Regions from separate parts of the Streptomyces sp. GLSS-08 genome, predicted to be linked through region 2. Evidence: riboswitches for the same ligand, from Rfam matches in the RefSeq annotation. Region 2 holds a riboswitch; the other holds the start of a gene.
What was found. Region 2 has a riboswitch for glycine ahead of gcvT (glycine cleavage system aminomethyltransferase GcvT). Riboswitches for the same ligand answer to the same signal wherever they lie in the genome.

Region 1 (5,401 bases), on a different contig from region 2:
ACCTGTGAGAAGTGCTGCTGCCAAATCCCTGCGGATCGCCGCCCGTGGGGCAACACTGGTACCAGACCGACTTGTCGACGGGGGGCGGCCATGGACAGCGTTCCGAGCCGCAGGACAGCTACGACAGCCAGCTCATACGTCACGACCCAGCGAAAGATCCCATCCATGTGCCAGCACCAGCCACCGTGTCCGACAGCCGACTCCGCCGACCGGGAAGCCGCCCTCCATGTGGCGCATCACCCGGAACAGGGGTGGAGCCTGCTGTGCAACGGCGTCGTGCTCTTCGAGGACACCGGTGAGCTCCTGCCCGACGGTCGGATCATCGCCCCGCACCGCCCCCTGGGCACGGGACAGGTGATGACGGCCGCCTGAGCCGCACGGGCGGCCTGCTGCGACAGCCGCCGCGCACGAGAGGGGCCGGCCCGGAGACGCACTCTCCGAACCGGCCCCGACGTACGCCCGGCGGCGACTACTCGTCGTAGGCGTCCAGCGGCGGACAGGAACAGACCAGGTTGCGGTCGCCGTACGCCTGGTCGATCCGGCGCACCGGCGGCCAGTACTTGTCCGCCGCCGAGACAGCGCCCGGGAAGACCGCCTCGGCACGGCTGTAGGCGTGCTCCCAGTCGCCGCCCAGCGCCGCCGCGGTGTGCGGCGCCCCGCGCAGCGGGTTGTCCTCGGCCGGCCACTCGCCGGAACCGACCTTCTCGATCTCGGCGCGGATGGCGATCATCGCCTCGCAGAACCGGTCGAGCTCCACCAGGTCCTCGGACTCGGTCGGCTCGATCATCAGCGTCCCCGCGACCGGGAACGACATCGTCGGCGCGTGGAAGCCGTAGTCGATCAGGCGCTTGGCGATGTCGTCGACGCTCACACCGGTCGCCTTGGTCAGCGGCCGGAGGTCGATGATGCACTCGTGTGCGACGAGTCCGCCCGGCCCGGTGTACAGCACCGGGTAGTGCGGCTCCAGCCGCTTGGCGATGTAGTTCGCGGACAGCACGGCGACCTGGGTGGCCCGCTTGAGGCCCTCGCCGCCCATGAGCCGGACGTACGCCCAGGAGATCGGCAGGATCCCGGCGGAACCCCAGGGCGCGGCCGAGACCGGGCCGACACCGGTCTTCGGGCCGGCCGCCGGCTGCATGGGGTGGTTCGGCAGGTACGGCGCGAGGTGCGCGCGTACGCCGACCGGTCCGACGCCGGGACCGCCGCCGCCGTGCGGGATGCAGAACGTCTTGTGCAGGTTCAGGTGCGAGACGTCGCCGCCGAAGTGCCCCGGCTTGGCCAGGCCGACCAGCGCGTTCAGGTTGGCGCCGTCGACGTACACCTGCCCGCCCGCCTCGTGCACCTGGGCGCAGATGTCGGTGACGTGCTCCTCGAAGACGCCGTGCGTGGAGGGGTACGTGATCATCAGCACGGACAGTTCGTCGCGGTACTGCTCGATCTTGGCGCGCAGGTCCTCGACATCGATCTCGCCGTCCCCGGCGGTCTTGACGACGACGACCTTCATGCCGGCCATCACGGCGCTGGCGGCGTTGGTGCCGTGCGCGGAGGACGGGATGAGGCAGACGGTGCGCTGATCGTCACCGTTGGCACGGTGGTATCCGCGTACGGCGAGCAGACCCGCCAGCTCGCCCTGCGAACCGGCGTTGGGCTGCAGCGACACGTTGTCGTACCCGGTGACCTCGGCGAGCCGCTCCTCCAGCTCACGGATGAGCGTCAGATAGCCCTGCGCCTGCTCGGCGGGCGCGAAGGGGTGCAGCTGCCCGAACTCCGGCCAGGTGACCGGCTCCATCTCGGTGGTCGCGTTGAGCTTCATCGTGCAGGAGCCCAGCGGGATCATGCCGCGGTCGAGCGCGTAGTCCCGGTCCGAGAGCCTGCGCAGGTAGCGCAGCATCGCGGTCTCGGAGCGGTACAGGTGGAAGACCGGGTGCGCGAGGTAGTCGTCGGTACGCAGCAGCGCCTCGGGCAGCGTGTCGGCGGCCGACGCGTCCAGCGCCTCGATGTCGGCCTCGACGCCGAAGGCGGTCCAGACGGCGCCCAGCTGCTTGCGCCCGGTGGTCTCGTCGCAGGCCATCGACACGTGGTCGGCGTCGACGAGGTGCAGGTTGACCCCGCCCTCGCGGGCGGCGGCCACGATCGCGGCGGCCCGGCCCGGCACCCGCGCGGTCAGCGTGTCGAAGTAGGAGCCGTGGACGACCTCCACTCCGCCGGCCTCCAGGCCCGCGGCGAGGATCGTGGCGTAGCGGTGCGTACGCCGGGCGATCGTCCTGAGCCCCTCGGGGCCGTGGTAGACCGCGTACATGCCCGCCATCACGGCGAGCAGCACCTGGGCGGTACAGATGTTGCTGGTGGCCTTCTCGCGGCGGATGTGCTGCTCACGGGTCTGCAGGGCGAGGCGGTACGCCTTGTGCCCGTCCGCGTCGACGGACACGCCGACGAGCCGGCCCGGCAGGCTGCGGGCGAACTTCTCGCGCACCGCCATGTAACCGGCGTGCGGCCCGCCGAAGCCCATCGGGACGCCGAAGCGCTGGGTGGTACCGACCGCGATGTCGGCACCGAGGTCGCCGGGCGCGGTGAGCAGGGTCAGAGCGAGCAGGTCCGCGGCGACGGTGACCACCGCGCCGAGCTCGTGCGCCTGGTCGATCAGGGGCTTGATGTCGCGTACGGCACCGGAGGCACCCGGGTACTGGACCAGTACGCCGTTGATCTCGCGGCCGGCGACGTCGGCCGGAATGCCCTCGCTCAGGTCGGCGACCACGACCTCGGCGCCGGTCGGCTCGGCGCGGGTCTCGATGACGGCGATGGTCTGCGCGAGGGTGTCCGCGTCGACGAGGAAGAGGCCCTTCTTGTTCTTGCCCATGCGCCGGGACAGCGCCATCGCCTCGGCGGCGGCGGTGCCCTCGTCGAGCAGCGAGGCGCCGGACGTCGGCAGGCCGGTCAGCTCGGCGACGACGGTCTGGAAGTTCAGCAGCGCCTCCAGGCGGCCCTGCGAGATCTCCGGCTGGTAGGGGGTGTAGGCGGTGTACCAGGCCGGGTTCTCCATGACGTTGCGCAGGATCACCGGCGGCGTGAAGGTGCCGTAGTAACCGAGGCCGATCATCGAGTCGAGCACCTCGTTGCGGTCCGCGAGGGAGCGCAGCTCGGTCAGTACCTCGGCCTCGGTGCGGGCTCCGGGCAGCTCGAGCGCGTCGGCGTTCTTGATGACGTCCGGCACCGCGGCGGCCGTCAGCTCGTCGAGCGAGCCGTATCCGACCTGCGCGAGCATCTTGGCCTGGGCCTCGTGGTCGGGCCCGATGTGGCGCTGCTCGAAGGGGATGCCCTGTTCGAGCTCGGAGAGCGGAATGCGATGGGCGGTCATTGCGGAGGCCTCCTGGTCTGACGCGACCTTCGGGGGGTACCACGACGCGGGTACCCCGACGGCCTCCCCCTCTGTCATCTCAAACCTGAGAGCTTCACCGGCCCGCCGTAGCTGACGACCCGGTTTTCACCGTCGGTGAGGACGGGAGCCGACGACACCCGCCCTGCTTTCCAGAGTGACCTCGTCCGTGCGGTACGTGTGCCTGAGAGATTCCGGGGAGGATTTGCTCCTTCGGCGCCTCCGGTCTCGCCGGAGGACTCTCCCGCACGGGGTCAGCAGCCGTTTGCCAGCCTACCAGCGAGGACAGCGCACGGGCTTTCGAGTGGCCACCTTCCTGAATGTGCTCTTTCGTAGTGCTTACGGATGAGTTTTGCGCCCACGAGGAGGGCCCGTGCAGACCGACATCGATCCGCGCAACCTGATCGGCCGCAAGGCGTTCGACCGCAAGGGCACCAAGATCGGCACGGTCGACGAGGTGTACCTCGACGACGCCACCGGGATGCCCGAGTGGGCGGCCATACGCACGGGTCTGTTCAGCCGGGACGCCTTCGTGCCGCTGGAGCCCAGCGAGGTCGTGGAGGGCACGCTCCGGGTCCCCTTCGACCGTGCCCTCATCAAGGACGCGCCCGACTTCGGTGTCGGCCGCCACCTCTCTCCGGAACAGGAACTCCAGCTCTACCACCACTACGGGCTCGACCTGGCGTCCCCTCCCCCGCCGGACCGCGACTTCGGCACGCTCGCCGGTTCGGACGAGGCCTGACCGGCCCGTCCCCCTGACACCTCCTCCGCATCCGTCCCACCCGGCACCGGCCAGGCGGCCTCCGCCGGGACCGCGGTCTGTGGCGCCCCCGCGACCAGGGGCAGCGGGTCCGCCGGCTCCAGTGCGGGATCCTCGGTCCGGAACGTCCGCACCCGCCCCGGTTGCGAGTACGGCGTCTCGAACCGCACGGTCACCCGCCCGAGTCCACTGCCCTGGACCCAGCCGTGCCCGTACTCGGCGTGCCGTACGTCGTGCCCGGCGGGCCAGCGCCGCTCGGCCGGCCGGGCCGGCTCCCCGACCGCTTCCCGCGCCCCGTCTTCCTCGGCCTGCTCCTGCGCCAGGAGCTCCCCGGCGGCGGCCTGCGCCTGTGCGAACAGGTCCTCCTGCGTGTAGTCGGCCAGCCCGGTGACCCCGACGCCCAGCAGCCGCACCCCGCCGGTCGTGTCCACCGCGTCGAGCAACCGGGCGGCGGCCTCGCGCACCACGGAGGGGTCGTCCGTGGGCCCGCGCAGCGTCTCGGACCGGGTCAGCGTGGAGAAGTCGTACCGCCGCACCTTGAGCACCACGGTCCGCCCCGAGCGCCCGGCGCCCCGCAGCCGCCGCACACACCGGTCGGCGAGCCGCCGCACCTCGGCGGCGACCCGCACGCGGTCGTGGATGTCCACCTCGTAGGTGTCCTCGACCGACACCGACTTCGCCTCCCGCTCGGCCACCACGGGCCGCTCGTCGTGCGCCAGCGCCATCGCGTACAGCGCGTGCCCGTGCGCCCTGCCCACCAGCCGCACCAGCTCGTCCTCGCCGGCCTCGGCGATCTCCTCGACCGTGGTGATCCCGGCCCGCCGCAGATGGTCCCCGGTCGCGGGCCCCACGCCGGGCAGCGTCCGCACCGGCATGGGCCCGAGCAGCGCCCGCTCGGAACCCGGCTCGATCACCACGAGGCCGTCGGGCTTGGCCTGCTCCGAGGCGATCTTGGCGAGCATCTTGGAAGCGGCGAGCCCCACCGAACCGGTCAGCCCCGTGACGGCTTTGATGTCCGCGCGCAGCTTCCCGGCCACCAGCCGCGCCGAGGTCTCGTCCCACGCCGTCCCTCCGGCTTCCAGATCGACGAACGCCTCGTCCAGGCTCAGCGGCTCCACGAGCGGCGACAGCGCCCGCAGCAGACCCATCACCTGCTCGCTGACCTGCCGGTAGAGCTCGAAGCGCGGCACGAGATAGGCGGCGTGGGGTGCGAGCCTGCGCGCCTGCGCCATGGGCATCGCCGAGTGCACGCCGAACACCCGCGCCTC
Region 2 (5,401 bases):
GTCGGCTGGCGCTCGAGGCCGGTGGCGATGCGCCGCAGGTCCAGCCAGGGGATGCCGACTCCGCCGCCGGGGGCGTGCGGGTTCAGCCAGAGACCGAAGTGGTCGGGGTAGAGGGTGCGGGCGACGTCCAGGCCGTCGACGACCTCGTACGAGCGGTTCCAGCCGCTGGCGGACAGCTCCTGAGCCGAGGTCACGCAGGGGGCGTAGCCGTAGCCGCCCACCTCCATGTTCCCGTACTGGGCGTCCGGCGAGCCCGCCTGGCCGTGCCAGAGCAGCATCCAGATCTGGCCGTTCGACGGGTTCGCGAGCGCGCGGAGGAGCGCCTCGTAGGCGTCGTAGCGCCCGGGAGTCACCTGGCGCAGCATGTGCTCGACCTGCCCGGCCGCGGCCGTGCCCGACGCGCTCACCCTCAACCGCCCCTTCGCGAACAGATCATCATGAACTCCCCCATCGCCCCCGGGGCGTTCGCACGGCATCCCGTCCGGGAGCGCGTCACCACCTCGACCGAGCCATGAAACCAGCTTAAGCGGCGTTCCTGACAGGAACTTGACGCACGGCTTCGCCGGCCGGCGTGGCGCCGGGTGCCCGGCCCGGCGCGGGTCCCGCCCGCTCAGTGCTCCCGCAGGTAGAAGGGCCGCACCCGGGCGCGCATCCAGTCGCCCACCGGGTCCTGGGCGACGTCGAGGAGGACCAGGTTCACCGGCCGGTCCACCGGGACCCGGCCGAGCGCCCGGCCGAGGGCGTCCAGCGGGTACGTCCGTGCCGGGCCCTCCCATTCGGACAGTTCGACACCGACGAACATCACCGGGTCGCCGCCCTCGATGCTGGCCAGGCAGCGGCGGGCGGTCAGCACCACACCGGTGGCGGCGAACTCGGCCGACGCCGCGGACAGGAAGTCGACCGGGTCGTCCTGCCAGTCGGGTTCGAACAGCCGGACCCGGCCGCCGCTCGCGGGTCCGTCCAGCGGGGTCCGCCCGGTGCGGCACAGTTCGGCGACGGCGGGCGGCGGGAGCGGCACGCCGACCACGCCGTCCGGGTTGACCGCGAGCCCCACCTGCGGGGGCAGTCCGCGCGCGAACTCGACGGCGGGCGCGATCGTGTACGCCATGTGGGCGCCGACGGCCTGGCGGAACTGCTCCTCCGAGCTGAAGACCGGGACGTACGCCTGCCCTTCGATCTCCAGCATGGGCAGGTCGAGCGGTCCGCTGTGCGGGCCGCCGCCGTTCGGCAGCGGGATCCACAGGAAGCTGCGGCCGAGGACCTCGACGATCCGGGCACCGGCCGACGGCACTCCGAGGGACGCGGAGAGGACCTCCTCCAGTTCGTTGCCTGGCCATCCGCCGTGCGGATGGGGGTGCGGGTACGCCTGTGCCGGGAAGTCCATCTGTCTACCGCCTGCTGTGAACCGCTGTTCCGGCTGGAAACCCTAACCGGTGGGCGCGTACGGGGGGTCAGTCGCCGAAGTCGATCCGGCGCAGCACGTCCGCCGCCGCCCGGTCGATGAGGACCGCCGAGCCGCAGCCCTGCGGCAGATCCCCCTTCTCGACGGACCGCAGCAGCAACCCGGCCGCCCGGCGGTGGCGCAGGAACGCGTAGCGCGAGACGCCGCGCCCGCGCTCGCGCTGGCCGTCCAGGGCGGTGTCCGGCGCGACGTCGAGGAGCAGCAGGTGCAGGGTGCCGCCCCGGCGGCGGGCCTCGCGGGCGAGCCAGCGGCGCACCCAGACCTGTGTGCCGCAGTCGTGCACGACGACGCCGGCGCCCGAGCGCAGCGTGCGGTGCAGCCCGGTGTAGTGCGCGAGCCGGACGACGGGGCGGTAGAGCGCGTACGGCAGGAAGCGGGACAGCCGGGTGTCCCAGCGGTCGCGGGTGTCCTGGGAGTCGACGCGCGCGCCGCGCACGGCCCGGCGCATCAGCGTCGACTTGCCGCTGCCGGGCAGACCGGTCACCACGACCACGTCGGACGCGCCGAAGGACAGGCCGTGCGGGCTGTGTCCCGCGCGCTCGCGCAGATCGCGGACGACGGGTCCCGGCATCGGTCCGCACGCCTCCCGGGCCGGGACACCGGGCTGTTCGGGCAGCGCGAGTCCCGAACCCGTCACGTACGCCGTGGTCCTGTTCACCCTGATCGTCCTCCCCCTCGGATCCGGAGTCCCATCCCATTCGAGTGTAAAGAGAAGGTAATGCGGAACGCCTCTCGTTTCCGTCCTCGTCCTGCCACAGACCGGTCACAGGTCCTTTGCCGCCGGCCGGACAGGGCGCCCCTGCCGGGTTTCACGGATGCGTGCAATGATGTGCCCGCCAACTGCATACCGGCCGCTTGAATCCGCGCGGGAGAGTCCCGGGGCATCGGTCCCCGGGCGCCGAAGGAGCAAGTCCCTCCCTTGAATCTCTCAGGCCCCGTTACCGCGCGGGCGAGGCACATCTGAAAAGCGGGCCGCTGACCAGTGGCTCCACCCAAGGTGCAAGTCACGACCACCGGTTCGCCGGGTCGTGATGAACCTCTCAGGTTCCGATGACAGATGGGGAGGAACGACCTCGCCGTCATGCCTTGGGAGCCCCACCGATGAGCAGTAACGCCCCCCGTCACACCGCGCTCGACGCCCTGCACCGCTCGCTCGGCGCGACGATGACCGACTTCGCCGGCTGGGACATGCCCCTGCGCTACGGCTCCGAGCGCGACGAGCACCTCGCCGTGCGCACCCGGGCCGGTCTCTTCGACCTCTCCCACATGGGCGAGATCACGGTCACCGGACCGCAGGCCGCCGCCTTCCTGAACTTCGCCCTCGTCGGCAACATCGCCTCGGTCGGGGTCGGCCGCGCCCGCTACACCATGATCGTCCGCCCGGACGGCGGCATCCTCGACGACCTGATCGTGTACCGGCTCGGGGAGCAGGAGTACATGGTGGTCGCGAACGCCTCCAACGCCCAGGTGGTGCTGGACGCGCTGACGGAGCGGGCCGCCGGTTTCGACGCCGAGGTGCGCGACGACCGCGACGCGTACGCGCTGATCGCGGTCCAGGGCCCGGAGTCCCCCGGCATCCTCAAGTCCCTCACCGACGCCGACCTCGACGGCCTCAAGTACTACGCGGGTCTGCCCGGCACGGTCGCGGGCGTCCCGGCGCTGATCGCGCGCACCGGCTACACCGGCGAGGACGGCTTCGAGCTGTTCGTGGCGCCGGCCGACGCCGAGAAGCTGTGGCAGGCGCTGACCGAGGCGGGCACCCCGGCCGGACTCGTCCCCTGCGGGCTGTCCTGCCGCGACACGCTCCGCCTGGAGGCGGGCATGCCGCTGTACGGGCACGAGCTGACGACGTCGCTCACCCCCTTCGACGCGGGCCTCGGACGGGTCGTGAAGTTCGAGAAGGAGGGCGACTTCGTGGGCCGGGAGGCCCTGTCCGCGGCCGCCGCCCGCGCGCAGGACGACCCGCCGCGCGTGCTCGTCGGGCTCGTCGCCGAGGGCCGCCGCGTGCCGCGCGCCGGCTACTCCGTCGTCGCCGGCGGTGAGGTGATCGGCGAGGTCACCTCCGGCGCGCCCTCCCCGACGCTCGGCAAGCCGGTCGCCATGGCGTACGTCGACGCCACGCACGCCGCTCCCGGCACGGCCGGTGTGGGTGTGGACATCCGGGGCAGCCACGAACCGTTCGAGGTCGTGGCGCTGCCGTTCTACAAGCGCCAGAAGTGACACTGGTCCCCGCGCGCCGCGCGTGACACCGGCCCTGGCGCCGGCCACGACACCGGCCCGGGTACCGGATTCGGCACCGGCCACGTGCCGGAAGTGACACCGGCCCGGGTACCGGGCCGGACACCTGCCCCGGGCGCCGGAAGCGGCGCCGGGCGCGTCCGTCCGGCTCAGCTACGTCCCCGCTTCATCAGCACTCCCCCGCGTACAGGAGAATTCAGGCCATGAGCAACCCCCAGCAGCTGCGTTACAGCAAGGAACACGAGTGGCTGTCGGCCGCCGAGGACGGCGTCTCGACGGTCGGCATCACGGAGCACGCGGCCAACGCGCTCGGCGATGTCGTGTTCGTCCAGCTCCCGGAGGTCGGTGACACCGTGACCGCGGGCGAGACCTGCGGCGAGCTGGAGTCGACCAAGTCGGTCAGCGACCTGTACGCCCCGGTCACCGGCGAGATCGTCGAGGCCAACCAGGACGTCGTGGACGACCCGTCCCTGGTGAACTCGGCTCCCTTCGAGGGTGGCTGGCTGTTCAAGGTGCGCGTCACGGACGAGCCGGCCGACCTGCTCTCCGCGGACGAGTACACCGAATTCACCGCAGGCTAAGGACTCCCGACTGATGTCGCTTCTGAACACGCCCCTTCATGAACTCGACCCGGACGTCGCCGCCGCGGTCGACGCCGAGCTGGACCGCCAGCAGTCCACCCTGGAGATGATCGCCTCGGAGAACTTCGCTCCGGTCGCGGTCATGGAGGCCCAGGGCTCGGTCCTCACCAACAAGTACGCCGAGGGCTACCCGGGCCGCCGCTACTACGGCGGCTGCGAGCACGTCGACGTGATCGAGCAGATCGCCATCGACCGCGTGAAGGCGCTCTTCGGCGCCGAGCACGCCAACGTCCAGCCGCACTCGGGCGCCCAGGCCAACGCGGCCGCCATGTTCGCGCTGCTCAAGCCGGGCGACACGATCATGGGCCTGAACCTCGCGCACGGCGGGCACCTGACCCACGGCATGAAGATCAACTTCTCCGGCAAGCTCTACAACGTGGTCGCGTACCACGTCGACGACGCCACCGGCCAGGTCGACATGGCCGAGGTCGAGAAGCTGGCCAAGGAGTCCCGGCCGAAGCTGATCGTGGCCGGCTGGTCCGCGTACCCGCGTCAGCTCGACTTCGCCGCGTTCCGCCGGATCGCGGACGAGGTCGGCGCCTACCTGATGGTCGACATGGCGCACTTCGCCGGCCTGGTGGCGGCGGGGCTGCACCCGAACCCGGTGCCGCACGCGCACGTGGTCACCACCACCACGCACAAGACGCTGGGCGGCCCGCGCGGTGGCGTGATCCTGTCCACCGCCGAGCTGGCGAAGAAGATCAACTCCGCTGTCTTCCCCGGTCAGCAGGGCGGTCCGCTGGAGCACGTGATCGCCGCCAAGGCGGTCTCCTTCAAGATCGCCGCCACGGACGACTTCAAGGAGCGCCAGCAGCGCACCCTGGACGGCGCCCGGATCCTGGCCGAGCGGCTGGTCCGGGACGACGTCAAGGCAGTCGGGGTCGACGTCCTCTCCGGCGGGACGGACGTCCACCTCGTCCTCGTCGACCTGCGCAACAGCGAGCTGGACGGGCAGCAGGCCGAGGACCGTCTCCACGAGGTCGGCATCACGGTCAACCGCAACGCCATCCCGAACGACCCGCGCCCGCCCATGGTCACCTCCGGCCTGCGCATCGGCACG

Region 1: another riboswitch for glycine. It lies ahead of gcvP (aminomethyl-transferring glycine dehydrogenase); the one in region 2 lies ahead of gcvT (glycine cleavage system aminomethyltransferase GcvT).

The regions. Positions count from the first base shown of each region.
Region 1 covers NZ_JBWJAQ010000034.1:9,175-14,575, reverse strand. The annotation lists gene AC0ZLC_RS33065 (DUF5999 family protein) at 166-372, shown strand; gene gcvP (aminomethyl-transferring glycine dehydrogenase) at 470-3,355, opposite strand; glycine riboswitch at 3,536-3,630, opposite strand; gene AC0ZLC_RS33055 (PRC-barrel domain-containing protein) at 3,747-4,115, shown strand; gene AC0ZLC_RS33050 (DNA polymerase IV) at 4,040-5,401, opposite strand, start outside.
Region 2 covers NZ_JBWJAQ010000024.1:68,630-74,030, forward strand. The annotation lists gene AC0ZLC_RS30170 (enhanced serine sensitivity protein SseB C-terminal domain-containing protein) at 1-407, opposite strand, end outside; gene AC0ZLC_RS30175 (enhanced serine sensitivity protein SseB) at 611-1,384, opposite strand; gene AC0ZLC_RS30180 (AAA family ATPase) at 1,452-2,126, opposite strand; glycine riboswitch at 2,319-2,416, shown strand; glycine riboswitch at 2,417-2,529, shown strand; gene gcvT (glycine cleavage system aminomethyltransferase GcvT) at 2,564-3,682, shown strand; gene gcvH (glycine cleavage system protein GcvH) at 3,904-4,281, shown strand; gene glyA (serine hydroxymethyltransferase) at 4,295-5,401, shown strand, end outside.